DNA from 3 places in the Streptomyces sp. NTD91 genome. Region 1 is predicted to be linked to each of the others. Evidence: riboswitches for the same ligand, from Rfam matches in the RefSeq annotation. Region 1 holds a riboswitch; each other region holds the start of a gene.

Region 1 (9,408 bases):
CCACCGCGTACATCCAGGCGATCTTGTGCCGCAACTGGGTGAGCATCGCGGTCAGCGAGGGGCTGCCGCAGGCCTGGGCGAGCGTCTCGTGGAACCAGCCGCCCAGCGAGCGCAGATCCTCGCTGTTGCCCCTCCTCGCCCGCTCCTGCCCCAGCCTGACCAGGCCGCGCAGCACCTTCAGATGGGCGTCGCTGCGCCGCTGGGCGGCCCGGGCGGCCCCGAGCGGCTCCAGGAGCATCCGCATCTCCAGCAGGTCGACGGCCTCCTGCTCGGTCGGCTCGGCCACGCACGCGCCCGCATGCCGGCGCGTCACGACGAAGCCCTCGGCCTCCAGAGTGCGCAGGGCCTCCCGGACCGGGACACGCGAGACGCCGTAGCGGCGGGCCAGGACTTCCTCGGTGAGGCGGCCGCCGCGCTCGTGCACACCGGCGATGATGTCGTCCCGGATCGCCGTGCACACCGAGTGCGCCGGAATACGCATGCCCGACCTCCGCCTTAATCCCCGTGAAACGCCGACGATGGACGCCCGTTCCGTGACTCTATTCCAATGAGCCGGAATTTCCGACGGCGGGCCGGAAGCAATGGATATTTTTTGGTCAGCGGACCGGGGCGGAGCCGGTGGGAAAACGGCGAAAGCCCCGGCCGGTGGGCCGGGGCCGCGTCCGCCGTCGCCGGGGCGTCAGACGTTCACGCCGTGCTTGCGGAGGTAGGCGACGGGGTCGACGTCGGAGCCGTAGTCGGGCGTCGTACGGGCCTCGAAGTGCAGGTGCGGGCCCGTGGTGTTGCCGGTCGCGCCGGACAGGCCGATCTGCTGGCCGGGGACGACCCGCTGGCCGACCGAGACGCCGATGGACGACAGATGGCCGTACTGGGTGTACATTCCGTCGGCCATCCTGATCACGATCTGGTTGCCGTACGCGCCGCCCCAGCCGGTGGAGACGACGGTGCCGGAGCCGACCGCGTGGACGGGCGTGCCGCCTGCCGCGTGGAAGTCGATGCCGGTGTGCGAGCCGGACGACCACAGGGAACTGCTGGCCTTGTAGCCGGTGGAGACGTAGGAGTCCGCGATCGGGGCGACGAAGGTGTTCAGCAGGCGCCTGCGCTCGGCCTCGCGCGCCGCGCGCTCCCGGGCCTGCCGTTCCTGCTTCGCCTTCCTGACCGCGGCCTCCTCGGCCGCCCTCTGCTCGGCGGCCCGCTTCTGCGCGGCGGCCTGCGCGTCGATGTGCTCGGCCACGTCGTCGCTGACGGTGAGGACCGGGGTGAGGCCGGTCTGCTCCACGGTGTTCTCGGCGGCGAGCGCCGGGGAGGCGGCGAGGGCGCCGAGGACACCGGTGGTGGTGAGGGCCGCGATACCGGCCGCCTGAGCGGAGGTGCGCTTGACCCGGCCGGGCTTGCGGTGCTTCCCGGTGGCGCACGTGAACGCCATGGAGTGGCTTGTCCTTTCCTTCCCTCTCGCCTACCGGGTTAGCTGACGGGTTCGGAGCAGGAAGGTCTCCTACGGGCCCCACACCGTTCGCGCGGGCGCCCGATTCACCCCAGGGACGTGGGTCCCCGGCTCCCCTGGCTCGCGCCGTACGGGGACTCGGCGATGCTGTCCGGTGCCGCGGGTACGCGCACTGCCGACGAACAGCCCGCACGACGCTACGGAAACCCGCTTCCGAATCCCAAACGAAGCGGGGCCTTTGTTGCGCATCCCACAGGGCAGACACGCAACCTCCGCCTCAAATCGGGCATCTGAGGAAGGGAGTGGAACAGCCCGGGGCTCCGACGGTCCGCGGACCGTCGGAGCCCCGGGCGCGCATGGCGGCTACTCGGCCGCCACGACGGTCACTTCGCCGATGCCGAGCGCCTCCACCGGTGCCTTGATCCGGGAGGCGTCACCGACCAGCACCGTCACCAGGCGGTCCACCGGGAAGGCGTTCACGACGGCGGCCGTGGCCTCCACCGTGCCCGTGGCCGCGAGCCGCTGATACAGCGTCGCCTGGAAGTCGTCGGGCAGGTGCTGCTCGACCTGGTCGGCCAGCGTGCTCGCCACGGCCGCCGCGGTCTCGTACTTCAGCGGCGCCACCCCGACCAGGTTCTGCACCGCCACGTCCCGCTCGGCGTCGGTCAGGCCCTCCGCCGCGAGGGTGCGCAGCACCTTCCACAGGTCGTCCAGCGCGGGACCGGTGTTGGGGGTGTCCACGGAGCCGCTGATGGCGAGCATCGACGCACCCGTCCCGTCCGGCGCGGACCTGAGGACCTGCCCGAAGGCGCGCACCCCGTAGGTGTAGCCCTTCTCCTCACGCAGGACGCGGTCCAGTCGGGAGGTGAGGGTGCCGCCGAGGCAGTACGTGCCGAGCACCTGGGCGGGCCACACGCGGTCGTGCCGGTCGGGTCCGATCCGGCCGATGAGCAGCTGCGTCTGGACGGCGCCGGGCCGGTCCACGATGACCACGCGCCCGGTGTCGTCGGCGGTCACCGGCGGCACGGGCCGCGGCTCGCCCGAGGTGCCGGTCCAGGCGCCCAGGGTGTCGGCGAGCAGCGCGTCCAGGTCGACGCCGGTGAGGTCGCCGACCACGACCGCGGTGCCCGTGGCGGGACGTACGTGCCGGTCGTAGAAGGCGCGCACGGCAGCGGCGTCGATCTTCTCGACCGTCTCCTCGGTGCCCTGGCGGGGGCGCGACATGCGCGCGGCCGCCGGGAACAGCTCCTTGGAGAGCTCCTTGGCGGCGCGGCGCGAGGGGTTGGCCAGCTCGTGCGGGATCTCGTCCAGGCGGTTGCGGACCAGCCGCTCGACCTCGCTCTCGGCGAAGGCGGGCGCCCGCAGGGCGTCGGCGAGCAGGTCGAGGCCCTTGGCAAGGCGGGAGGCCGGGACCTCCAGGCTGAGCCGGACGCCGGGGTGGTCCGCGTGCGCGTCCAGGGTGGCGCCCGCGCGCTCCAACTCGGCGGCGAACTCCTCCGCGGAGTGCTTGTCGGTGCCCTCGGAGAAGGCCCGCGCCATGATCGTGGCGACACCGTCCAGACCGGCCGGCTCGGCGTCCAGCGGCGCGTCCAGCAGCACCTCGACGGCGACGACCTGCTGGCCGGGGCGGTGGCAGCGCAGCACGGTCAGGCCGCTGTCCAGAGCCGAGCGCTCGGGGGCCGGGAACGCCCACGGCCTGGCCTCGCCGGGCTGCGGCTGGGGGTGGAAGTCCATGGTGGCGAGCTCGGTCACTTGGCCGTCTCCTCGTTCTCGTTACCGGCCTCTACGGTCGCTTCCTGCTCCGGGTCCTCGGGGACGTCGGCGTCCGGGGCCTCCTGGGGGGCCTTCGGCTCGTACACCAGCACCGCGCGGTTGTCGGAGCGCAGGCGCGCCTTGGCGATCTCCTGGACCTCCTCGGGGGTCACCTCGAGGACGCGCTTGACGGCAGTGAGGGCGAGCTGCGGGTCGCCGAACAGGACGGCGTACCGGCACAGTTCGTCGGCGCGGCCGGCGACCGTGCCGAGCCGGTCCAGCCACTCGCGCTCCAACTGGGCCTGGGCGCGCTCCATTTCCTCGGGCGTGGGGCCCTCCTCGGCGAACCGGGCCAGTTCCTCGTCGATGGCGGCCTCGATGACCGGTACCTCGACGTCCCCGGAGGTCTTCACGTCCAGCCAGCCCATGGAGGGCGCGCCGGCCAGGCGCAGCAGGCCGAAGCCGGCCGTGACGGCCGTACGGTCGCGGCGGACCAGCCGGTTGTAGAGGCGGGAGGACTCGCCACCGCCGAGGACGGTCAGGGCGAGGTCGGCGGCGTCGCACGCGCGTGTGCCGTCGTGCGGGAGGCGGTAGGCGGCCATCAGGGCGCGCGCCGGGACCTCCTCGACGACGACCTCGCGCTTCTGCTCGCCGATGACCTCCGGCAGGGAACCGTCGCGGGGGGCGGGCTTGCCGTCGTGGGAGGGGATCGACCCGAAGTACTTCTCGATCCAGGCGAGGGTCTGCTCGGGGTCGATGTCGCCGACCACGGAGAGCACCGCGTTGTTCGGCGCGTAGTAGGTGCGGAAGAACCGGCGGGCGTCCTCCAGGGTGGCCGCGTCCAGGTCCGCCATGGAGCCGATCGGCGTGTGGTGGTAGGGGTGGCCCGCCGGGTACGACAGGGCGGTCAGCTTCTCGAAGGCGGTGCCGTAGGGCACGTTGTCGTAGCGCTGGCGGCGCTCGTTCTTGACCACGTCCCGCTGGTTCTCCATGGACTCGTCGTCCAGGGCGGCCAGCAGGGAGCCCATCCGGTCGGCCTCCAGCCAGAGGGCCAGCTCCAGCTGGTGGGCGGGCATGGTCTCGAAGTAGTTGGTGCGCTCGAAGCTGGTGGTGCCGTTGAGCGAGCCGCCGGCCCCCTGCACGAGCTCGAAGTGGCCGTTGCCCTTGACCTGCGCCGAGCCCTGGAACATCAGGTGCTCGAAGAGGTGAGCCAGGCCGGTGCGTCCCTTGACCTCGTGGCGTGAGCCGACGTCGTACCAGAGGCAGACCGCCGCCACCGGGGTCAGGTGGTCCTCGGAGAGCACCACGCGCAGACCGTTGGCCAGGCGGTGCTCGGTCGCTGTCAGGCCCCCGGAGCCTGCCTCGGCTGTGGTCGTGTGACCCATGGGCATGTGCGTCCCTTCGCGAGCGGAGGCGGTTGTCAAAACCGCGGTTTTCCTGCCGTTCCTGCCACTGTATGCACAGCGTGCGGGAGCTCGGCGGCGTTCCGGCGGGACGTACGCCCTCAGCGGATCCCGTAGCCTGCTGCGGACCCGCCCCGAAGCCCGCCGGAGGCCGGCCGGGACGGGTCGTGGCACGGGTTGTCAGTGCCTCGGTCCACAATGGTCCGCGTCAGAACCGTCAATCCTTTGAGCAAGGAGCCGGCAGCGATGGCCCGCCGCAGTACGAAGACCCCGCCGCCCGACGACTCGTACGAGGAGAAGATCCTCGACATCGACGTCGTGGACGAGATGCGTGGCTCCTACCTCGAGTACGCGTACTCGGTCATCTACTCACGCGCCCTGCCCGACGCCCGTGACGGCCTCAAGCCGGTGCACCGCCGGATCGTGTACCAGATGAACGAGATGGGCCTGCGTCCCGAACGCGGCTATGTGAAGTGCGCGCGTGTCGTCGGCGAGGTCATGGGCAAGCTGCACCCGCACGGAGACGCGTCGATCTACGACGCCCTGGTGCGCATGGCCCAGCCGTTCTCCATGCGCGTGCCGCTCGTCGACGGCCACGGCAACTTCGGCTCGCTGGGCAACGACGACCCGCCGGCCGCCATGCGGTACACCGAGTGCCGGATGGCCGAGGCGACGAGCCTGATGACCGAGTCGATCGACGAGGACACGGTCGACTTCGCCCCGAACTACGACGGCCAGGAGCAGGAGCCGGTGGCGCTGCCCGCCGCCTTCCCGAACCTGCTGGTCAACGGCTCCTCGGGCATCGCGGTGGGCATGGCGACGAACATGCCTCCGCACAATCTGCGCGAGGTCGTCGCCGCCGCCCGCCACCTGGTCAAGTACCCGAACGCGGACCTGGACGCCCTGATGAAGCACGTCCCGGGCCCGGACCTGCCCACCGGCGGCCGGATCGTCGGCCTGGACGGCATCCGGGACGCGTACGCGACGGGCCGGGGCACCTTCAAGATGCGCGCGACCGTCTCGATCGAGACGGTGACCGCCCGCCGCAAGGGCCTGGTGATCACGGAACTGCCGTTCGCGGTCGGTCCGGAGAAGGTCATCGCGAAGATCAAGGACCTGGTCAACAGCAAGAAGGTCCAGGGCATCGCCGACGTCAAGGACCTCACCGACCGCGAGCACGGACTGCGCCTGGTCATCGAGATCAAGAACGGCTTCGTGCCGGAGGCGATCCTGGAGCAGCTGTACAAGCTGACCCCGATGGAGGAGTCCTTCGGCATCAACAACGTCGCCCTGGTGGACGGTCAGCCGCTCACCCTGGGCCTGAAGGAGCTGCTGGAGGTCTACCTCGACCACCGCTTCGACGTGGTCCGGCGCCGCAGCGAGTTCCGCCGCGGCAAGAGGCGGGACCGGCTGCACCTGGTCGAGGGCCTGCTGACCGCGCTGGTCGACATCGACGAGGTCATCCGGCTGATCCGGTCCAGCGAGAACTCCGCACAGGCCAAGGAGCGCCTGATGCAGCGGTTCTCACTGAGCGAGGTGCAGACGCAGTACATCCTCGACACGCCGCTGCGCCGGCTCACCAAGTACGACCGCATCGAGCTGGAGGCGGAGAAGGAAAGGCTCACCGCGGAGATCGCGGAGCTGACCCGGATCCTGGAGTCCGACACGGAGCTGCGCAAGCTGGTCTCGGCCGAACTGGCCGCCGTGGCGAAGAAGTTCGGCACCGACCGGCGTACGGTCCTGCTGGAGTCGGCGGGCGCCACGGCGGCCACGGTGCCGCTGCAGGTCGCCGACGACCCCTGCCGGGTGCTGCTGTCCTCGACGGGTCTGCTGGCCCGTTCGGCGACCGCCGAGCCGTCCCCGCAGGAGGCGGGCGCCAAGCGGGTCAAGCACGACGTGATCGTCTCGGCGGTCCCGGCGACCGCGCGCGGCGAGATCGGCGCGGTGACCTCGACGGGCCGGCTGCTGCGGATCAGCGTGGTCGACCTGCCGCAGCTGCCGGAGACGGTGACGGCGCCGAACCTCTCCGGAGGGGCGCCGCTGGCCGAGTTCGTCTCCCTGGAGGACGACGAGACGGTGGTCTGCCTGACCACGCTGGACGAGTCGTCACCGGGTCTCGCGCTGGGCACCGAGCAGGGTGTCGTCAAGCGTGTGGTGCCCGACTACCCGTCCAACAAGGACGAGTTGGAGGTCATCACGCTCAAGGAGGGTGACCGAATCGTCGGCGCGGTGGAGCTGCGCACCGGCGAGGAGGACCTGGTGTTCATCACCGACGACGCGCAGTTGCTGCGCTTCCAGGCGTCCGTCGTGCGCCCGCAGGGCCGCCCGGCCGGCGGTATGGCGGGTATCAAGCTCGCCGAGGGCGCCAAGGTCATCTCCTTCACGGCCGTCGACCCGGCGGCGGACGCGGTGGTGTGCACGGTCGCGGGCTCGCGCGGCACGCTGGACGACTCGGTGCAGACGACGGCCAAGCTGACCCCGTTCGACCAGTACCCGCGCAAGGGCCGGGCCACGGGCGGGGTGCGCTGCCAGCGGTTCCTGAAGGGCGAGGACTGCCTGGCGCTGGCCTGGGCGGGCCCGGCTCCCGCGCGCGCGGCCCAGAAGAACGGAACCCCGGCGGACCTTCCGGAGCCGGACCCGCGCCGGGACGGCTCGGGCACGTCGCTGCCGAAGACGGTGGCCGTCGTCGCGGGACCGGTGCTCTAGCCGGCCTCGGCACCGGGATCCTCCTCGGTGCCCTGGACGTGGCGCAGGACGCCCCACATGCCGTGCTCGTCGGCGTGTGGGGCGTCGTTCTCGCAGCCCTTGAGCTCCTGACCGAGGGCCTCGGTGTCGATGCCGGAGCCGATCAGCACCAGTTGGGTGCGGCGGGCGTCGTCCGCGGCCCAGGGCTGCGGGTAGAAGCGCAGGAACCGGCCGACGGCGTGCACGGCGTACCGGTTGCGGGTGTCGTACGGCCCGAAGCCGACGTGTCCCTTGATCCGGTACAGCCCCTCGGGCCGGCTGTCCAGGAACCGCATGAGCCGGCGCGGCTCCATCGGTACGTCGGACACGAAGGACAGGCTGTCGTAGCCGGTGTGCAGGTGGCCGGCGCGCTCGTCCGTGCCGTGGTCGTGCAGGTCGTCGAAGGAGAGCTGCCCCGTCCGCTCCTCGCTCGGCCTGCAGTCGAAGAGGAACTCCGGGTCGATCCGGCCGTAGCTGGCGGGGACCACGGCGCCGCGGGAGGTGAGGGAGCGCACCAGGCCGAGCACCCGGTCGGCGTCGTCGGCCCGGTCGAGCTTGTTGACCACGACCAGGTCGGCGAGGGCCAGATGCCGGTCGAGCTCGGGGTGCCGGGCCCGGGTGTCGTCGAACTCGGCGGCGTCCACGACCTCGACGAGTCCGCCGTAGACCACTCGCGGGTTCTCGCCGGCCAGCACCATCCGTACGAGTTCCTGCGGCTCGGCGAGCCCGCTGGCCTCGATGACGATCACGTCGATTCCGGTGGCCGGGTCGGCGAGCCTGTCCAGGTAGCCGTCGAGTTCGCTCGTGTCGACCGCGCAGCACAGACAGCCGTTGCCGAGCGAGACGGTCGAGTCGCCGAGGGCACCCGCGACCGCCATCGCGTCGATCTCGATGGCGCCGAAGTCGTTGACGATCGCCCCGATACGGCTGCCTCTGCTGCGGTGCAGGAGGTGGTTGAGGAGCGTGGTCTTCCCGGATCCCAGGAATCCCGCGAGCACGACGACGGGGATCTGCGGACCGCTGCTGTTCCCCAACGGGTGTCCTCTCTGTGTGTGGAACGGCTGCCGGTCCAGGATAAGAGGGGCTACTGGGGCTGTTGTGTCGGCCGACGGCGGCACCGGTGGAGTGGTGTGGTCAGCCGGCGGCCGGCACCGCGACCGGCGGCGTCGGCCCCACGTACCGCGCCGCCGGGCGGATGATCTTGGAGTCGCCCGCCTGTTCCAGGATGTTGGCGCTCCAGCCCACCACCCGCGCAGCGGCGAAGGTGGGGGTGAACATCTCCCGGGGCAGGCCGCAGAGTTCCATGACCACGCCGGCGTAGAACTCGACGTTGGTGTGCAGTTCCCGGCCGGGCTTCAGCTCGGCGAGGATCGCCTCGACCCGCCGCTCGACCTCCACCGCGAACTCCACCCGCGGACCGCCGAAGCTCTGGGCGATCTCCCGCAGCATCCGCGAACGCGGGTCCTCTGTGCGGTAGACGGCGTGCCCGAAGCCCATGATCCGCTCACCGGCGAGCACGCGCTCACGGATCCAGGGGTCGATCCGCTCCGGCGTGCCCATGGCGTCCAGGGTGTCCAGCGCGCGGCTGGGCGCGCCTCCGTGCAGCGGGCCGGACAGGGCTCCCACCGCTCCGGTCAGGCAGGCGGCGACATCGGCGCCGGTGGAGGCGATGACGCGGGCGGTGAAGGTTGATGCATTGAATCCATGATCAATGGTTGAGATCAGGTATTGCTCGACCGCACGCGCGCGCCGCGGCTCGGGCTCCTCACCCGTGAGCATGTACAGGTAGTTGGCCGCGTAGGGGAGATCGTCGCGCGGCTGGACCGGGTGGAGGCCCTGCCCCAGTCGGTACAGCGCGGTGAGCAGCGTGGGCACGGCCGCGCAGACGGCCACGGTGTCGGCGCGGCGCCGGTCGGCGCCGGTGTCGTGCACCGGTCGCAGCCCCCGGGCCGAGCCGAGCAGGGACAGGGCCGTGCGCAGCCCGGAGAGCGGGCCGGAGACACGGCTCGCCGCGGTGATCGCGGGCAGCGCCGCCGCGACCTCCTCGGGCAGCCGCCGCAGCGCCGCGGTCTCGGCGGCGAAGGC
Region 2 (9,408 bases), on a different contig from region 1:
GACGACCCTGGGCGAACCCTGAATTCGGCCCTGACGCGGTCCAGGGAACCCCGCGAGCGGCGCCCGGCCGCCTCGGCCGGACGCTCCCCGCCCGGCCCCGAAGAAGATCAGGGACGTCTGGGGGCCGACCCTGATGCCTGGCCCCGCCGGGCATGTGACCATCGTTGGCATGCCGGAAGCCGCAAGCCTCCCCCTCGACGACCCGCGGCCGCCGCGCAAGCTCTACCGCAGCAGTGACGGACGCTGGCTCGGTGGAGTGGCGCGGGGCCTCGCCGGGCATCTCGGGCTGCCCGTGATCTGGGTGCGGCTGGCCTTCGTCGGCCTGTTCATGGCCAACGGTCTCGGCGCGCTGCTGTACGCGGCGTTCTGGTTCTTCGTTCCGCTCGGCGTCGGCGGCGTCGGTGCCCACAAGCCGCCGGTCGCCGCGGAGGCCGTGCCCAGCGGACGGCGCAGACTCGTGACCCGCAAGCCGGACCGCGGGCAGATCGTCGCGCTGCTGCTCATGGTCATCGTGTCCATCGTGTTCGTGGGCAGTGTGAACCTGACCGGCGCGGCCAAGGCGTATCTGCTGCCCGCCGTCCTCGTCGCGGCCGGTGTCGCCCTCGTCTGGCGTCAGGCGGACAACGCCCGCCGCGCCCGCTGGGTCGAGGTCGGCCGTCGGCGGCGCACCCTCACCCTGGTGCGCGCGGCCGCCGGCGTTCTGCTCGTCACGGCCGGTGTCTCCGCCGTGTTCTGGCTCCAGGGCTCGACCGCTCACCTCGGCGCCGTCCTGCAGGCCGCGCTCGCCGTCGTCGTCGGCATCACCCTGCTCGCCGGCCCGTATCTGGTCCGGATGACCCAGGACCTCTCCGAGGAGCGCCTGATGCGCATCCGCGCCCAGGAGCGGGCGGAGGTCGCCGCGCACGTGCACGACTCGGTGCTGCACACCCTCACCCTGATACAGCGCAACGCCGACAACGCGAACGAGGTGCGTCGTCTCGCCCGCGCCCAGGAGCGCGACCTGCGCACCTGGCTGTACAAACCGGAGGGCACCGGCAAGGACGAGGCCGACGAGCCGGACACCGTCGCCGAGGCGGTGCGGCGCAACGCCGCCGAGGTGGAGGACAAGCACGGCGTGCCCATCGAGGTCGTCGTGGTCGGCGACTGCCCGCTGGACGAGAGGACCGGCGCGCAGATGCAGGCGGCGCGCGAGGCGATGGTGAACGCCGCCAAGTACGGTGGCGAGGGCGGCGCCGTACAGGTCTATGCCGAAGTCGAGGGGAAGACGGTCTTCGTGTCCGTGCGCGACCGGGGGCCCGGCTTCGACCTCGACTCGATACCCGCCGACCGCATGGGCGTCAGAGAATCGATCATCGGCCGCATGGAGCGCAACGGCGGCACGGCCCGGCTGCGGTCGGTGCCGGGCGGCGGCACGGAGGTCGAGTTGGAGATGGAGAGGGCGGAGAAGACGTCATGAGCGACGCGACCGAGGCGAACGGCACGGCTGGAGCCCCGCAGGCGCCCGGGACCGGGGCCGCCGACAGCGGCGCGGGCGGACGGCACGTACGGGTGGTGCTCGTGGACGACCACCGGATGTTCCGCACCGGCGTCCAGGCAGAGATCGGGCAGACCGCCGAGACCGGCGTGGAGGTGGTCGGCGAGGCCGCGGACGTCGACCAGGCGGTCACCGTCATCACCGTCACCCGGCCCGAGGTGGTCCTCCTCGACGTCCATCTGCCGGGCGGCGGCGGGGTCGAAGTGCTGCGCCGGTGCGCGCCTTTGACGGCGGACGCCGAGCGGCCCGTCCGGTTTCTCGCGCTGTCGGTGTCGGACGCGGCGGAGGACGTGATCGGGGTCATCCGCGGCGGCGCCCGCGGCTATGTGACCAAGACCATCACCGGTACCGATCTGGTCGACTCCATCTTCCGTGTGCAGGAGGGCGACGCCGTCTTCTCCCCGCGGCTGGCCGGGTTCGTCCTGGACGCCTTCGCCTCCACCGACGCCCCGCCCGTGGACGAGGACCTGGACCGCCTCACCCAGCGCGAGCGCGAGGTGCTGCGGCTGATCGCCCGTGGCTACGCCTACAAGGAGATCGCCAAGCAGCTGTTCATCTCCGTGAAGACGGTCGAGTCCCATGTCTCGGCGGTCCTGCGCAAGCTCCAGCTGTCCAACCGCCATGAACTGACCCGCTGGGCGACGGCCCGCCGGCTGGTCTGACCTCGCCGGGTCCCTGCCCGGTCGTCCCTCACGCCACCCGGGTCGCCCCCGCGAAAGGCATGAGGTCGACCGGGGCCAGCCGGACCGGTGCCGAGGGGTTCGGTGCGTGGATGATCTGCCCGTTGCCCACGTAGATGCCGACGTGGCTGATCCCGGAGTAGTAGAAGACCAGGTCTCCGGGCTGGAGTTCGGAGCGGGAGACGCGACGGCCCGCGTTGATCTGGGCGTAGGTGGTGCGGGGCAGGGAGACGCCGGCGGAGCGGTAGGCGGCCTGGACCAGGCCCGAGCAGTCGAAGGCGTTGGGGCCGGCAGCGCCCCACACGTAGGGGCTGCCGAGCTTGGCGTAGGCGTAGGCGATGGCCTCGGCGGCACGTGCGTTCGGGGCCGCGGCCGACCCGGCCTGTTCCAGCGCGCCCCGGGCGTCCGAGGCCGAGCGGGAAGCGCGCCCCGGCGCGGTTCCGTCCGCACCGGTGATCTCGGTGCGCTGCCGCGGAGTGAGCCGGGCCAGCAACCGCCGGGCCTCGTCCAGCTTGCCGGTGATCGTCTGCTTCTGCCGCCGCAGTTCGGCCTGCCGGGACCGCAGCGACGTCAGCTCGACGCGGGCGGCGCCGCGCAACTGCTCGATCTCCCGCAGCTCTTCGCGCACCCGGGACATGGCGGCGCTCTCGCGGTCACCGGCCCGCTCCGCGAACGCGGCGTCGTCCAGGTACCGGTCGGGGTCGCCGGACAGGGCGAGCTGCCAGGCCGGCGCGAAGCCGCCCTCGCGGTACTGCGCCGCCGCGACCGAACCGAGCGCGTCCCGGGCCGTGTCGAGCTTCTCCTGCTTGCGTGCGGTCTCGTCGCGCAGCGCGTTCAGCCGCCGCTGAGCGGTGTCCGCCCGCTCCTTGGTGCCGTCGTATTTCTCGGTCGCGGTCTCGGCCTCCTGGTACAGCTTGTCGACCTCGGCCTTCACCTGTGCCGGCGTCAGCTGCGGCTCGGCGTGTCCGGTGCCGTCGAACCCCGTCGCGGTGGCCGCGCCGGCCAGGGCGAGGGTGGCGGCCGTCCGGGCCGTACGGCCGCCGATCGAGTGGTGCCGGGGCTTGCGGTGCGCTGCCACCTGGGCCGTCACGTCCTTCCGTACGACTCGCACGACGAGGGGTCCGGCGTCCGGCGGCGGCCCGTACAGGGGCAGCGGGCCACCGCCGGACCCTTCTCGGCGGTGGTGGCCGACGGCCGCCCCTGGCCCGGGCGGCGGTGGGGAGTCGGTCACCTGGGGGAGGACGCTAGGCCCGTCTGTGACGAGTTGGTAACGCGTGTACGAAACTGGTCCCGACGGACCGGGGAGTGACCGTATGTGACCGCATTGCCGTGCAGCGCCGGTCGCCTTCACACAGCGTGGTGACCGAAGCGCGGAAAGCGGGACAGGCGGTAGGCGTGGGGTGCTATGGGGCGCATATATGCAAGATTACTCACGCGCCTGCCGACCGCTGCGGCCGGGGCCGGTGGCAGGGGGCTCCGGGGCCCCTGGCTAGGCTCCGGGCCATGGACGCACTCATCCATCTCTTCGTCGGCCTGCACATCATCGGCATCGCCGCGCTGCTCGGCGGTTTCCTCACCCAGATGAAGGCGATGGGCCAGGGCACGGCCCGGTTCGTGCCCGGGATGCTGCACGGCGCGCTGACCATGCTGGTCACCGGCGTGGCCCTGGTCGGCCTCAACCAGGCTGACGGCCACCACGTCGACACCATCAAGATCGGTACCAAGCTGGCGCTGCTGATCGTGATCCTCGGACTGGTCTATGTGAAGCGCGACGAGGAGAAGATCGACAAGGGCATGTTCGGGCTGGTCGGCACACTGACCATGGCGAACGTCTTCATCGCCGTCCTGTGGACCTGACGCTCACCCGTCACCGCCGGCGGCGGCCGCGAGCACCGCACCTGCGGCGACCACGAGCCACGCCGCCACCGAGACCCACAGCAGCAACCGCCCCGGCCAGGTGAGCCAGGGGACGCCGACCGCGGACACGACGGACAGCACCGCCACCGCCGTCATCCCCATCGGGAACACCGTCGCCCAGCGCTGTACGTGATAGCCGCGCCGGGGACACGCCGCCTCGGCGGCCACCAGCACGACGTACCAGACGAGGTCCAGCACCAGCAGGACGACCGTCACGGTGCGCAGCGTGCCGCGGTCGTCGCCGTTCCAGAGGTACAGGCCCGTGTCCCCGGCCGCCAGCAGTCTGGCCCCCGCCAGCGCCGAGATCGCGAGCGCCCCGCCCGCGACCCAGTGGTCGCCCGCCCCCTCCAGCAGCTGCCGTGCGTCGAAGCGGGCCAGTACGACGCCGTAGAGCACCAGACCCAGCCAGAACACCACCAGCGCGGTGTGCGCGAGCCACGCCGTCCGCTCGGCCGCGGCCAGCGTGGCGGCCAGTACGACGAGGCCCTCCGTGGCCACACAGCACAGGAACACCGCGCCGGACATGCGCCGCCTCCAGCGCCGTACGACCAGGAACAGCAGCACCGGCCAGAGCAGCGCGGCGAGGGCCAGCAGGGCCTCGGCCGTGGTCTGCCAGCCCAGGGCGGACATCCGGGTGCCCAGCACCGTGGTCGCGGCGACGGAGGTGAGCGCGCCCGGGCCCTCCGCTTCGGCCATCCAGCGGGACGGCTCGGCGACCAGCCGCAGCACGAAGGCGGCGGCCAGCGCGACCCAGGCCACCCAGGCCAGCGCCAACGCCGCTCGGGAAAGGATCTCGGCGCCGGTCAGATGCAGGCCCATCGACAGGGTGCCGGTCGCCATCACCGCGGACCCGGCCGCGGGGGACCGCTCCGCCCCCCACGCGCGCAGACCTGAAATGCCGGGCATGTGCCGATGCTAGGGAGCCGCGGCGCCCCGCCCGGGAAGGGCGCGCGGGGGGAGGGGAAAACGCCTGCACGCGCGTGATGGACGTGAGAACAACGGCCACGCGCGCGTGCGGACGGAGCATGCCCGTACCGCGCCTGGGGTGCACGCGGACCGGGCCGGTCAGCCGGGGCGCACCACGCTGTGGATGATCGACTCGCCGCCGTAGTAGATGGACTCCTCGCGGACGTACGCGCCCGGCTTCGGCGCGTGGATCATCATGCCGTTGCCGATGTAGATGCCGACGTGGCTGATGTCGTCGTAGAAGAAGATCAGATCACCCGGCCGCGCGTCGGTCAGCGAGACCGTGGTGCCTGCATCGACCTGGTCGTACGTGGTACGCGGAAGGGTGACGCCGGCGGCCTTCCAGGCGGCCTGGGTGAGACCGGAGCAGTCGTAGGAGTCCGGGCCGGTGGCGCCCCACACATAGGGCTTGCCGATCTGCGCACGGGCGAAGGCGATCGCCTTCTCGGCCTTCGTGTCGTACGAGCCGGCTGTCGTGGACCCGGCCGAGCCGGAGCCCGACCCCGTCGGCGAGGACGACGAGGACGAGCCGGTCTGCTGCTGAGCCGCCTGCCGCTTCGCCAGCTCGGCCGCCTTGCGTGCCGCCTCCTGCTGCTTCTCCCGCTCGATGGCGGCCAGCCGCGCCTTCTCCTGGGCCGTCAGCGACGACAGCAGCTCGCGCGCGGAGGCCAGTTTCTGCTGCACGGTGGCCTTGGCGGTCTGCAACTCGTGCTGCGACGCGTCCAGCGTCCGCAGGCCTTCCGCGGCCTGCCGCCGATCCTTCATCGTCGCGGCCTGCTCGCCGATGTAGGCGTCCACCGCGCTCTTCTCCCGCGAGGTCAGCCGGTTCATGAGCTGGCTCTGGTCGAAGTAGTCCTGCGGGTCGTTCGCCAGCAGGAAGGTGGCCGTGTCGGGAGCGGCGGCACCGGTGCGGTACTGGGCCGCGGCGAAGGAACCCAGCTCGTCGCGGGCCTTGTTGAGGCGCTCGGTGCGCCGGGCGAGCTCGTCGCGGAGAGCGTCCACACGTCCCCGCTGCCGGCCGGTCCGCTCCTTGGCCGCGTCGTACTTCTCGGTCGCCGACTCCGCCTGGCGGTAGAGGTCGTCGACCTTCTTCTCGACCTCCTCCAGGCTGGGCTTGTCGTGATCGGCTCTCGGGGCGGCCTCGGCGGTCTGCGAGAACACGGCCATGGAGGTGAGGGCTGCGGTGGCGAGGGCGGGGGTGCGGAGGCCCGCTCCAGAGGTCCCGCCGGGGCGCGGCTTGCGGTGCGACGCCAAGGAGGCGACTCCTTCCAATGGGCCGCCTACCGGGTTAGCTGTCGGGTTCGGGCGGCGGTTCGGAAGGGTTGCCCTACGGCGTCGTCCCGTCGGGAGTCGGCCGATTCACCCCGGGATCGGTTGGGTCCCCGGCTCCGGGCGCCGCGGGGCGCGCCGGACTCGGCGGAGGCCGCGCACGCGGCCCGACGGCAACCTAGCCAACTCGTGTGACTAGTGTGAAGGTTGGTGCGTGATATGTCCGATACATTTTTGTGATCCGACGCCGGGATCACCGCGATGTCATCGGGTGATTCCGCAGGGTGAGGGGACTCGCGTGCCTCCTGTGACGGCCGTCTTTCCGGGACGGCGACCGGTTGTCGGCGGGGCGCCCTAGACTCGTAGAGCGATGAGCAGCCTCTTTGACGACAGCTTCCTGGCGGACCTCCAGGCCCCTCGCGGGCACGAGGGGGAACCTCCGCCGCCGCCCGAGGACGATCACACTCCGGAGCCGCTGCCGGACGATCTGTTCGGTGGGAAGTTCGACACGCCGCCGGACCGGGACACCCACTACCGCGACGGCGCCCCGCGCCCCGTCCTCGACGCGGCGGCCCTGCTGGAAGGGCTGAACGACAACCAGCGCGCCGCGGTCCGGCACGCCGGCTCCCCGCTGCTCATCGTCGCCGGTGCGGGCTCCGGCAAGACCCGCGTGCTCACCCACCGCATCGCCCACCTGCTCGCCGAGCGGAACGTGCACCCGGGCCAGATCCTCGCGATCACCTTCACGAACAAGGCAGCGGGCGAGATGAAGGAGCGTGTCGAGCAGCTCGTCGGCCCGCGCGCGAACGCGATGTGGGTGATGACCTTCCACAGCGCGTGCGTGCGCATCCTGCGCCGCGAGAGCAAGAAGCTCGGCTTCACCTCCAGTTTCTCCATCTACGACGCCGCCGACAGCAAGCGCCTGATGGCACTGGTCTGCCGCGACCTGGACCTCGACCCCAAGCGCTTCCCGCCGAAGTCCTTCAGTGCGAAGATCAGCAATCTGAAGAACGAGCTGATCGACGAGGAGGACTTCGCCGCCCAGGCCACCGACGGTTTCGAGAAGACTCTCGCCCAGGCCTATGCGCTCTACCAGTCACGCCTCCGCGAGGCGAACGCGCTCGACTTCGACGACCTGATCATGACGACGGTCAACCTGCTGCGCGCCTTCCCGGACGTCGCAGAGCACTACCGCCGTCGCTTCCGGCACGTGCTGGTCGACGAGTACCAGGACACCAACCACGCCCAGTACGCGCTCGTCCGCGAGCTGGTGGGCACCGGCGAGCGCGACGAGAACACCCCGCCCGGGGAGTACGACATCCCGCCCGCCGAACTGTGCGTCGTCGGTGACGCGGACCAGTCGATCTACGCCTTCCGTGGCGCGACGATCCGCAACATCCTCCAGTTCGAGGAGGACTACCCGAACGCGACGACGATCCTGCTGGAGCAGAACTACCGCTCCACGCAGACCATCCTGTCGGCCGCCAACGCGGTCATCGAGCGCAACGAGTCCCGCCGTCCGAAGAACCTGTGGACCAACGCGGGCCGGGGCGCCCGGATCACCGGCTACGTCGCCGACACCGAGCACGACGAGGCGCAGTTCGTCGCCGACGAGATAGACCGCCTGGTCGACGCGGGCGAGGCCAAGGCCGGTGACGTCGCCGTCTTCTACCGCACCAACGCCCAGTCCCGTGTGTTCGAAGAGGTCTTCATCCGCGTCGGCCTGCCCTACAAGGTCGTCGGCGGCGTCCGCTTCTACGAGCGCAAGGAGGTCCGGGACGTCCTGGCCTACCTGCGCGTACTCGCCAACCCCGAGGACTCGGTGCCGCTGCGCCGCATCCTCAACGTGCCCAAGCGGGGCATCGGGGAGCGTGCGGAGGCGATGATCGACGCCCTCGCCCAGCGCGAGAAGATCAGCTTCCCGCAGGCGCTCAAGCGCGTGGACGAGGCGTACGGCATGGCCGCGCGCTCGTCCAACGCCGTCAAGCGGTTCAACACGCTGATGGAGGACCTGCGCACCATCGTCGAGTCGGGCGCGGGACCGGCCACCGTGCTGGAGGCCGTCCTCGAACGCACCGGCTACCTCGCCGAGTTGCAGGCCTCCACCGACCCGCAGGACGAGACCCGTATCGAGAACCTCCAGGAACTCGCGGCCGTGGCCCTGGAGTTCGAGCAGGAGCGCGGCGAGGGAGAGGCCGGCACGCTCGCCGACTTCCTGGAGCAGGTCGCCCTGGTCGCCGACTCCGACCAGATCCCGGACGACGAAGAGGGCGACGGCGTCATCACCCTGATGACCCTGCACACCGCCAAGGGTCTGGAGTTCCCGGTCGTCTTCCTGACCGGCATGGAGGACGGCGTCTTCCCGCACATGCGCGCCCTCGGCCAGACCAAGGAGCTGGAGGAGGAGCGCCGCCTGGCTTACGTCGGCATCACACGCGCGCGGGAGCGGCTCTACCTCACGCGCTCGGCGATGCGCAGCGCCTGGGGACAGCCGTCGTACAACCCTCCTTCCCGCTTCCTGGAGGAGATCCCGGCCACCCATGTGGACTGGAAGCGGACGGGAGCGGCGGCGCCGGTGTCCTCCGGTCCGGCCGCCGGGATCGCGGCCTCGCTGTCGTCGTCCCGTTCGCGTTCGTCCGCGTCGGGCGCGTCCGGGTTCGCCACCCGGCGCACCACGGACAAGCCGGTGGTCGCGCTGGCCGTCGGCGACCGGGTCACGCACGACCAGTTCGGGCTCGGCACGGTCGTCGCCGTGAAGGGCACGGGCGCCAACGCGGAGGCGACGATCGACTTCGGCGACGCCAAGCCCAAGCGGCTGCTGCTGCGGTACGCGCCGGTGGAGAAGCTCTAGACACGCGTGAGCCCCGCCGGACGGGCGGGGCTCGGCCGCGGAACCCGGTCCGGGGCGCTCAGGTCGGGTCCAGGCCGTGACTGCGCAGCCACGGCAGCGGGTCGATGGCCGCCCCGCCCGCGGGCCGCACCTCGAAGTGCAGGTGCGGTCCGGTGGAGTTGCCGGAGTTCCCGGAATAGGCGATCGGCTGG
Region 3 (9,408 bases), on a different contig from region 1:
GCTGGGGAAGCCCTCCAGGACCTCGATGGCGTCCCGGCGCGCGATGTAGTCCTCGTGGGCGGCCCGGTAGGCCGCGGCCAGCTCGGGGTCGCTCTGGAGGCGTTCCGTCATCTCCTTCATGACGCCGTTCGCCTCCAGCGTCCCGATCGCCGAGGCGGCGCGCGGGCACGTCAGGTAGTACGTCGTCGGGAAGGGCGTGCCGTCGGGCAGCCGCGGCGCGGTCTCCACGACGTCCGGCTGGCCGCACGGGCAGCGGTGCGCGATGGCCCGCAGGCCCCGCGGCGGGCGGCCGAGCTGCTGCTTGAAGGCCTCGACGTCCGCGTCGGTGGGCTCGGTGCGCGGAGTGGGCGGCGGGGGCGTTTCCATGACTGCTTTCGGATTGGCTTTCTGTCGATCACTGCATCGATGACTGCATCGACTACTGGTCGGAGGCGTCGGACTTGTCCACGCCGTCCCAGACGTTCGCGTACCAGGGACGCCGGGCGCCCCCGCGGTCGGCGCGGGACTGCTTGGCCGGGCCCGGAGCGATCACCGTGTACCCGGTCTCACCGGGCATCACATAGTGCAGCCTGCGCCGGATCTGCTGCTCGGCGTAGGAGTCGTCCTGCCAGCGCGCCTTGAGGTCGCGCAGCTGCTCCACCCGCTTGCGGGCCTGCTGCTGCTGACGCTGGAGGTCGGAGATCTGCGCACGCTGGGAGACGTACTGCCGCATCGGATAGGCGAGTGCGACGACCAGCGAGCACAGCACCAGCGCGAGCAGCGCGGCGCGGCCGGTGAGCCGGGAGCGGCGGGCCTGACGCCTGCTCTGGGAGCGGTACACCCGGGCCGCCGTCTGCTCGCCGAGCAGCCGCAGCCTGGTCGCGGTGGAGAAACGGTCCCGGTCCTTCACGGCCATCTGGCTCCTCCGCCTCCCCTTCGCCGGTGTGGCTTCACACGTGCGTACGTCCCCGGACACGGTACGGGACCGAGTACGGGGACGTACGTACGACTGGCTAGGCCTTACTCCACGTTGGCTCAGCCCGTGAGGCCTCTCAGCCCTTGAAGCGCGGGAAGGCGCTGCGGCCGGCGTACACCGCGGCGTCGTCGAGGATCTCCTCGATGCGCAGCAGCTGGTTGTACTTGGCGACGCGCTCGGAGCGGGCCGGGGCGCCGGTCTTGATCTGACCGCAGTTGGTGGCGACGGCGAGGTCGGCGATGGTGACGTCCTCGGTCTCGCCGGAGCGGTGGGACATCATGCACTTGTAGCCGTTGCGCTGGGCCAGCTCGACGGCGTCCAGGGTCTCGGTCAGCGAGCCGATCTGGTTCACCTTGACCAGCAGGGCGTTGGCGGTGCCCTCCTCGATGCCGCGGGCCAGGCGCTCCGGGTTGGTCACGAACAGGTCGTCGCCGACGAGCTGGACCTTGTCACCGAGCTTGTCGGTGATGACCTTCCAGCCGGCCCAGTCGTCCTCGAACAGCGGGTCCTCGATGGAGACCAGCGGGTAGGCGGCGACGAGCTCCTCGTAGTACTCGGTCATCTCGGCGGCCGAGCGGGACTTGCCCTCGAACTCGTACTTGCCGTCCTTGTAGAACTCGGACGCGGCGACGTCGAGCGCGAGCGCGATCTGCTCGCCCGGGACGTAGCCGGCCTGCTTGACGGCCTCGAGGATGAGGTCCAGGGCGGCGCGGTTGGACTCCAGGTTCGGGGCGAAGCCGCCCTCGTCGCCGAGGCCGGTGGCCAGGCCCTTGCTCTTCAGGACCTTCTTCAGCGTGTGGTAGACCTCGGCACCCCAGCGCAGGGCCTCGGAGAAGGACTCCGCGCCGATCGGGGCGATCATGAACTCCTGGATGTCCACGTTGGAGTCCGCGTGCGAGCCGCCGTTGAGGATGTTCATCATCGGCACCGGCAGCAGGTGCGCGTTGGGACCACCCAGGTAGCGGAAGAGGGGGAGGTCGGACGCCTCGGAGGCGGCGTGGGCGACGGCGAGGGAGACGCCGAGGATGGCGTTGGCGCCGAGGGAGCCCTTGTTGTCGGTGGCGTCCAGGTCGAACATGGCCTGGTCGATCAGCCGCTGCTCGGTGGCGTCGTAGCCGACCAGCTCCGGGCCGATCTGCTCGATGACGGCGAGGACGGCCTTCTCGACACCCTTGCCCTGGTAGCGGTTGGGGTCACCGTCGCGCAGCTCGATGGCCTCGAAGGCGCCCGTCGAGGCGCCGGACGGGACGGCGGCACGACCCGTGCTGCCGTCGTCGAGGCCGACCTCGACCTCGACCGTGGGGTTGCCTCGGGAGTCCAGGATTTCCCGGGCTACGACGACGTCGATGGACGGCACGAGCATCTCCTTCTTGGGATGTGACGCTGGAAGTGCGGGGCGTGTGCCTTGCGGCTGCGCCGTGCGACTAGAGCCTAACCGTCCCCGGGGCGCCGGCCACCGACCGACCGTCCCGTGGACAGGAGGGACACGCAGACGGTACCCATTGTTCACCGCCGGAACAAAGGGGGTGCGGAAGAAAAGCGGGGAACGGCCGGGCAAAGAAAAGCCCCGCCCCGGCGCGTACGGGGGAACACGCGCCGGGGCGGGGAGCCCGTGGGGAGGGGGGTGGCCCTCACGAGGCCTCCCGTGCGGGGCGGCGGCTGTGAGGGCGCCGTGGGCCCGGCCGGAGAGCCGGGTGTCACTCCCCGGCTGTCACTTGAGGTGCAGCTGCTGGCCCGGGTAGATGAGGTCGGCGTTCTTCACGATGTCCTTGTTCAGCTGGAACAGCTTCTGCCAGCCGCCCTGCACGCCGTGCTTGGCGGCGATGGAGCTGAGGGTGTCGCCCTTGACGACCTTGTACTCGCCGTCACCCTTCTTGACCTTCGTGCCGGTCGCGGTGGTGACGGTCTTGTTCGCCGACGGGGCCGTGCGCGTGGTGGAACGGGTGGCGGCCTGCTGGCCGGTGGAGCGGGTGGTGGTGCCGCTCGAGGACTTCGTGGAGGCCGCGGGAGCGGAGCCGTTGTACGGAGTGCTCGACAGGCCGGTGCCGCAGACCGGCCAGGCGCCCTTGCCCTGACCCGCGAGGACCTTCTCGGCGACGGCTATCTGCTGCGCCTTGCCGGCCAGGTCGGCGCGCGGGGCGTAGGCGGTGCCGCCGTAGGCGGCCCAGGTGGAGTTGGTGAACTGCAGGCCGCCGTAGAAGCCGTTGCCCGTGTTGATGGACCAGTTGCCGCCGGACTCGCACTGGGCGACGGCGTCCCACTGGGAGGCGGTGGCGGCGGAGGCGTTGCCCGCCGCCATCAGCGGGGCGGCGACGGCGGCGCCGGTGACACCGGCGAGAGCGACGACGCGGACGGCCTTGGACGGGCGGCGGTGCTTGCCCTTGGCGGAAAACAGCATGGATCGATCCCCTCACCGACGCCTGCGAGGTGAGCTGTCGGGTTCGGGCCGGTTGAGTTGCCCGGCCGCACACCCGCTTGCGCGAGGTGCGGCTTCACCCCTAGCCGGTCCAGACTGAACTGCTGGGCGCGGCACTTACCTTGGGTCCCCCGCTCCTGCCTACGGCGCTTGACGCGACGACTGTTCCCGGGCAACCGCTGGCAGGATTCGGCGTGTGCGACTGCCGGGGCTCGTGGTGACGAGCGGTCCTGACCGTAGACATGCCGTCGGCGGAATTTCAAAGACGATCAGGGCTTCTGAGACTCATCCCACACTTTCGCCAAACCGGACATCACTGATCAAGTAGGGCGTCAACTAGTCCTGTTCCGCGCCCTTTTCGCCGTCGATTTTCAGGGTCTGACCGGCGGCGATGCGGTCCGGGTCGGCACCGATGACCTTCTTGTTGCTCTCGTAGAGCGCGTGCCAGCCGCCGTCGACACCGAGCGAGTCGGCGATGGAGGCGAGGGAGTCGCCCTCGCGGACGGTGTACGTGTCCGGTCCGTGGCCGGCGTGACGGCCGGAAGAGGCGTCGCCCTGACCGTTTGTCACGCTTTCGTCCGCACTCGCGCCACGGTGACGTCCGCCACTGCCGAGCGCTCCGGTGTCGACCAGGCTCCAAGAACCGGCACTCTGCTGGTAATTGTCCGAGTTGTCAGCACCGGGCATCGCGGTGGAAGACCCGGCGCCCCCCTCTGAGCTTCCGTCGCCCTGCGAGGCGGACTCGTGAGTTTTGTCCGGCTTGGGGGTACTGGTTCCGGCGGAACCGGTCGGATCCGGGGTCCCGGTGGCATCGCCACCGGGGCTCGGGGCGGGCGTGCCGCTCGCGCCCGAGGAGGGGCTGGAGGAGTCGGAGCCGGAGGAGTCCGAGCCGGGCGCGTGGCCCGAACCGGCGCCGCTGGAGGACGAATCCGGCAGACCGGACGAGCCGGAGCCGTCCGCCGAGCCGGAGGTGTCGTTCGAACCGCCACTGCCGCCGGATGCGGAGCCGCCGACACCGGTGTCGACGTCGAGCGAAGCGGAGTGGGAGGTCAGCCCGGCGGTCAGCGCGCACATGGCCCACGGCGCGGTGCCCCGGTCGGCGAGGATCTTCTCGGCGACGGCTATCTGCTGGTTGCGGCTGGCCTGGTCCGCACTCGCGGCGTACTGCGTGCCGCCGTACTTGTCCCAGTCCTCCTGCGAGATCTGCAGACCGCCGTAGTAGCCGTTCCCGGTGTCCGCGCTCCAGGATCCGCCGCTCTCGCACTCGGCGACCTTGTCCCACGTGGTGCCGTCGGCAGCGTTGGCGCTCGCGGCGCCGAGCAGCGGGATGGCGATGGCGGAGCCGGTCACTCCGGCCGCGACGAGGAGGGCCGGAGCCTGACGGGGGCGACGGTGACGACCGTTCCCGGAGAGCATGCGGAAGCCTTTCGTGCGACTGCGGAACCGGCGCGGCGAACAGTGCCCTCGCCACGCTGATGGGTGAACGTAGCGCCAGACGATCACTTGTCACAAGTTAATGCCGCGTAGATCACGTGAAGATCACATAATTGAACGTCCGTCACTTTTACCCGCACGGAGTGTGTTCAGGCGGTGGGTGTGAACTCCACGGGGAGGGTGCGCAGGCCCCGCATGATGAGCCCGCCGCGCCACCGCAGGTCGGCCGGATCGGCGCCGAGCCGCAGGTCGGGAAGGCGGGTGAGCAGGGTGGCCAGCGCGGTCCGGGCCTCCAGCCGGGCGAGCGGCGCGCCGAGGCAGTAGTGGATGCCGTGGCCGTAGCCGAGGTGCTGGTTGTCGCGGCGGGCGAGATCCAGCACATCGGGGTCGGCGAACCGCTCCGGATCCCGGTCCGCAGCCGCGAGCACCACGAGCACCGGGTCGCCCGGCGCGATGTCCTGTCCGCCGACGGTGAGCGGCTCGGTGGCGAACCGCCAGGTGGCCAGCTCCACCGGCCCGTCGTAGCGCAGCAGCTCCTCCACTGCGGTCTCCAGCAGGCCGCTTTCCCCCTCGGCCAGGGAGGCCTGGAGCCGCTCGCGCTCCCCGTGGTGGGTGAGCAGGGCGTAGGTGCCGTTGCCGATGAGGTTGACGGTCGTCTCGAAGCCGGCGAACAGCAGGATGAAGGCCATCGCCGCGGCCTCGTTCTCGGTGAGGTGCTCGCCGTGGTCGGAGGCGCGGATGAGACCGGAGATGAGGTCCTCACCGGGCGCGGGCTCAACGGGCAGCGCCTCGCGCTTCTTGTGGATCAGCTCGGCGAGGTAGCCGCGCATCTTCTTCACGGACCGCGCGACCCCGCCCCTCGGCCCTCCGCCGTGCCGGATCATCATTCCCGCCCAGTCCCGGAAGTCGTCCTGGTCCTCGCGAGGGACGCCGAGCAGGTCGCAGATGGCGTAGATGGGCAGCGGGAAGGCGAACTCGTGGATGAGGTCGACGGAGCCCTCCCCGGCGAACCGGTCGATGAGACGGTCGGTCAGCTCCTGCACGCGCGGCCCGAACTCGGCGACCCGGCGGGGTGTGAACGCCTTGCTGACCAGCCTTCTGAGCCGGGTGTGGTCCGGCGGATCGATGTTCAGCAGATGCGTCATCAACTCCGCCTTGCGCTCGCCCGGGATGCCGGTCCTGCCCTTGGCGTGCGCGGGCTCGTCGTGATGCGCCGGGTTCTTGCTCAGCCGCTGGTCGGCGAGGGCCTGCTTGGCATCTCCGTACCGCGTGACCAACCAGGCCTCCACCCCACTGGGCAACCGCGTCCGGTGCACCGGCGCGTGCTCACGCAGCCAGGCGTAGGCGGGATAGGGGTCGGTGGCGAACTCCCAGGTGAACAGGGCGGGTACGGGACCTCCGGCGGAGCCCTCGGCGAGGGCCGGGGAGGGGCCGGGGGGCGGGTCCCCGGCCGGTGCCGGGGCGGAGCCGAGGGCCGAGCCCTCGGCAGGGCTCGGGTGGGGGTGGGGCCGGTCGGTCACGGGTCGACCGTATCCGGGGCTTCGTGGCCCTCCGCGTCACGGTGGCCGGTGCGGGTGCGGTGTATCGCCCCGGGGGCGACTCCCTCCGCCTCACGGATGGCGTCCCGGTACGCCCGTGCCGCCGCGCGCAGGGCCGCCTCCGGGTCCACGCCCTCCGCATCGGCGCGGGCCGCCAGGGCCAGCAGCCGGTAGCCGACGCCCTCGCCCTGCGGCAGCGGCACGTCCAGGCCCGCCGTACGCGCGCGGGAGACGAGCTTGGCGGCGAGGGCCAGGCCGGGCTGGCCGAGCGGGACGCCCTCGGTCACCGACGCGCGCCGCTTCTCCTCGGCCTTGGTGCGCAGCCAGTGCTCCTTGACGTCGTCCGGCGTCTCCGCCTTCTCGTCCCCGAAGACGTGCGGGTGCCGGTGGACCAGCTTGGCGACGATGCCGCCGGCCACGTCGTCGACCGAGAACGGAGCGTCCGGATGCTCCTCGGCGATCCGGGAGTGGAAGACGACCTGGAGGAGCACGTCGCCCAGCTCTTCGCGCAGCTCCTCGCGGTCACCGGTCTCGATCGCCTCGACCAGTTCGTACGCCTCCTCTATGCCGTACTTCGCGAGGCCCTCGTGGGTCTGCCGGGAGGACCACGGGCACTCGGCGCGGATGCGGTCCATGACCTGCACGAGGTCCAGCAGGCGGGCGCCGGGCAGGTCGTAGGAGGCGGGCAGCAGCTCCAGGTCCGGCATGGCCACGCGGCCGGAGCCGGCCAGCCGGGCCAGGCCGTCGGTGAGCGCGGGCTCCCCCTCGCCGGTGGTCACGACCACGACCGTGCGCCCGCCGGCGCACGCGTCGACCAGCTCCTGCGCCGTGGGGGACGCCTCCCGGACCGCTATCCCGGCCTCGCGCAGATACGGCAGCTGCGGATGCGTGCCGTCCGCGCACAGCACGGCGTCGGCGTCGCGCAGGGCCTGCCAGGCGGGCCAGGACAGCAGGCCGGGGGCGACACGGTGACTCGTGGTGAGCAGGACGACGCGGCCGGGACCGGCGGCGGGGACGAGGTCGGGACTGGATGCGTTCACGATCCGAACGTAACCCACCCCGCCCAGGAGTGGATCTGGTTGTCCACAGGGCGGGGGCGGTCGTGTGATCGTACGACCGGCTGCCCTATGCGGTCAGCGGCTGACCGCCCGACGCCGTCGTGACCTCCCGAACCCAGGGCGTCTTGGCGTCCACACGGCTGCTCTTCTGCACGTCCCAGGTGCCGTAGCGCGGGTTGAGGTCGATGCGCAGTTCCTGGGAGGCCTTGGACAGGGCCTTCCAGAAGGCGGGCTGGGTGGTGTCGGTGCCGAGCTGCCGGGCCAGCTTCTGCGCCTCCAGCTGGAGCCTGAGGTTGTCGTCGAGGCGGGCGGGCGCGATGCCGTACTTCTGCAGCCAGGCGGTCTGCAGGCCCTTGGCGCCGCCGGCCTGCTGCTCCAGACCCGTGCGCATCTGCTGGACCTCCTCGCGGGTGACCGTGATGCCCGCGTCCTGCGCGGCGCGGTGCAGCACCCGGTCGAGGACCATGTTGGACAGGGTGTCCCGGGTCAGGCTGCTGGTGGAGGCGAGGACCTGCTGGTACTGGGTCTCGTCCGGCACCGCGGACCGCTGTGCCGCGCGGACCTCGTCGACCCGGCTCTCCAGCTGCGCGACGGTGATCCGCTGCCCGCCGACGACGGCCGCGGCGCCGGGGTGCGCGTCGTTTCCGCAGGCGGTCAGCAGGGGTGCCGCGGCGGCGATCGCGGCGGTGAGGACGAGCGCGGTGCGACGGCGGCGGTGCAAGGGGACCTCCAGGGGGAGATTGTGCGGCGGTGCACAAAGTCTTGCGGTGATCGATGTTAGGCAGCGCCCAGGCTCAGGCCAACCCATTCGACCAACGATTCACCACGACTTACGGCACCGCCGCGCCCCGGCCGGACGGTCCCGGCTCAGCCGGTGATGGCCACCGGCCCGTCCCAGGCGTCACGGTCGACGGTGAACGTGACGCCGCCGTGCGTCTCCTTGCTGTTGACCATGTACTGATGGCCGCGGCTGTGGTCGGTGAACTGGGTCGACCCCCACGGCCAGTCCGCGGTCGTCGTGTTCTGCTTGTCCCACAGCGCGTACCAGAGGTTGCCCGGCAGGTCCGTCTTGTCCTTGGCGGTGGCGATGGCCTTGGCGCTGGAGCTCGTGAAGCCGTAGTAGCCGGCCCGGTACGTCTTGGCGTGCAGCCCCTTGTCGAAGGCGCGCACGTACGTGAGCACGGCGTCGTTGCACGACGTGTTGGTGATGTCGTACGCCTCCATGTCGAGGTAGATCGCGCTGCCCGCCTTCATGCCGAGCGCGGAGGCCTTGGCCACCGCGTCGGTGGCGTCCGAGGCGCCGAGCGAGGCGGCCGTGGACGCGGTGATCTTCTCCGGGTTGGAGCCGGACCGGCAGGGCGGCTGGGCGCCGACGTAGATCGGGATGAGCTTCCAGCCCACGGAACTGACCGACTTCACCCAGGAGGCGGTGAGGTTGGGCTGGGAGCAGCCGCGGTTCCTGCCGCCCACATAGACGGCGGCGGCACCGTAGAAGCCGGTGTGCCAGGCCTTCATCGCGGACAGCGAGGGCGCGGCGCAGGTGTCGAACGCGCGGCCGGTGAAGGTCTTCTGCGCGGGCCAGCCGGTGGCGGCCATGGAGGTCTGCGCGGCGATCCCGGCACCGGCGACGACGGCCGCGCCGGCCACCGCCCATGTCAGGTATCTGCGCTTCTTGGACTGACGATGGCCGGCCATGATCCCACCCCTGTTGTCGTACGTCGCCTGGTTGAGCGAAGCGCAACGTATCAACTGCCGCCGCTAGCCCCGCACCTGGCCCAGCCACTGGAGGGTGCGCCGGATCTCCAGGGCCATCGGCCAGCCGGGCCCGTGCAGCCTCTCCACGTCCATCAGCAGCCGGGCGAGGGTGTCGTGGGCGGACGTACGGTCACCGAGGGCGAGCAGCAGATGGCCGATGCGCCGGCGCACCTCGTGGGCGAGCTGCGGGTCGCCGGAGACGTACTGGTTCTCGTAGTACGGCAGCAGCGTGCGGTACTCGGCGAGCGCCGC

The links. Region 1 has a riboswitch for cyclic di-AMP ahead of AC5WRT_RS21445 (M23 family metallopeptidase). Riboswitches for the same ligand answer to the same signal wherever they lie in the genome.
Region 2: linked by a shared signal. The riboswitch ahead of AC5WRT_RS03745 (C40 family peptidase) and the one ahead of AC5WRT_RS21445 (M23 family metallopeptidase) in region 1 are both predicted to bind cyclic di-AMP.
Region 3: linked by a shared signal. The riboswitch ahead of AC5WRT_RS00435 (transglycosylase family protein) and the one ahead of AC5WRT_RS21445 (M23 family metallopeptidase) in region 1 are both predicted to bind cyclic di-AMP.

Annotation. Positions count from the first base shown of each region.
Region 1 is NZ_JCAJZW010000020.1:110,549-119,956, reverse strand. It holds gene AC5WRT_RS21450 (GntR family transcriptional regulator) at 1-481, opposite strand, end outside; gene AC5WRT_RS21445 (M23 family metallopeptidase) at 680-1,426, opposite strand; cyclic di-AMP (ydaO/yuaA leader) riboswitch at 1,439-1,598, opposite strand; gene AC5WRT_RS21440 (M16 family metallopeptidase) at 1,808-3,196, opposite strand; gene AC5WRT_RS21435 (M16 family metallopeptidase) at 3,193-4,587, opposite strand; gene AC5WRT_RS21430 (DNA gyrase/topoisomerase IV subunit A) at 4,846-7,305, shown strand; gene AC5WRT_RS21425 (CobW family GTP-binding protein) at 7,302-8,357, opposite strand; gene AC5WRT_RS21420 (citrate synthase/methylcitrate synthase) at 8,458-9,408, opposite strand, start outside.
Region 2 is NZ_JCAJZW010000002.1:236,089-245,496, reverse strand. It holds gene AC5WRT_RS03770 (ATP-binding protein) at 170-1,456, shown strand; gene AC5WRT_RS03765 (LuxR C-terminal-related transcriptional regulator) at 1,453-2,196, shown strand; gene AC5WRT_RS03760 (C40 family peptidase) at 2,225-3,292, opposite strand; gene AC5WRT_RS03755 (hypothetical protein) at 3,718-4,071, shown strand; gene AC5WRT_RS03750 (tellurite resistance/C4-dicarboxylate transporter family protein) at 4,075-5,037, opposite strand; gene AC5WRT_RS03745 (C40 family peptidase) at 5,197-6,351, opposite strand; cyclic di-AMP (ydaO/yuaA leader) riboswitch at 6,358-6,526, opposite strand; gene pcrA (DNA helicase PcrA) at 6,737-9,217, shown strand; gene AC5WRT_RS03735 (M23 family metallopeptidase) at 9,276-9,408, opposite strand, start outside.
Region 3 is NZ_JCAJZW010000001.1:94,352-103,759, forward strand. It holds gene AC5WRT_RS00420 (DUF501 domain-containing protein) at 1-366, opposite strand, end outside; gene AC5WRT_RS00425 (FtsB family cell division protein) at 419-895, opposite strand; gene eno (phosphopyruvate hydratase) at 1,032-2,318, opposite strand; gene AC5WRT_RS00435 (transglycosylase family protein) at 2,667-3,353, opposite strand; cyclic di-AMP (ydaO/yuaA leader) riboswitch at 3,358-3,530, opposite strand; gene AC5WRT_RS00440 (transglycosylase family protein) at 3,708-4,787, opposite strand; gene AC5WRT_RS00445 (cytochrome P450 family protein) at 4,955-6,187, opposite strand; gene AC5WRT_RS00450 (nucleoside triphosphate pyrophosphohydrolase) at 6,322-7,383, opposite strand; gene AC5WRT_RS00455 (SurA N-terminal domain-containing protein) at 7,469-8,122, opposite strand; gene AC5WRT_RS00460 (glycoside hydrolase domain-containing protein) at 8,269-9,096, opposite strand; gene AC5WRT_RS00465 (protein kinase domain-containing protein) at 9,160-9,408, opposite strand, start outside.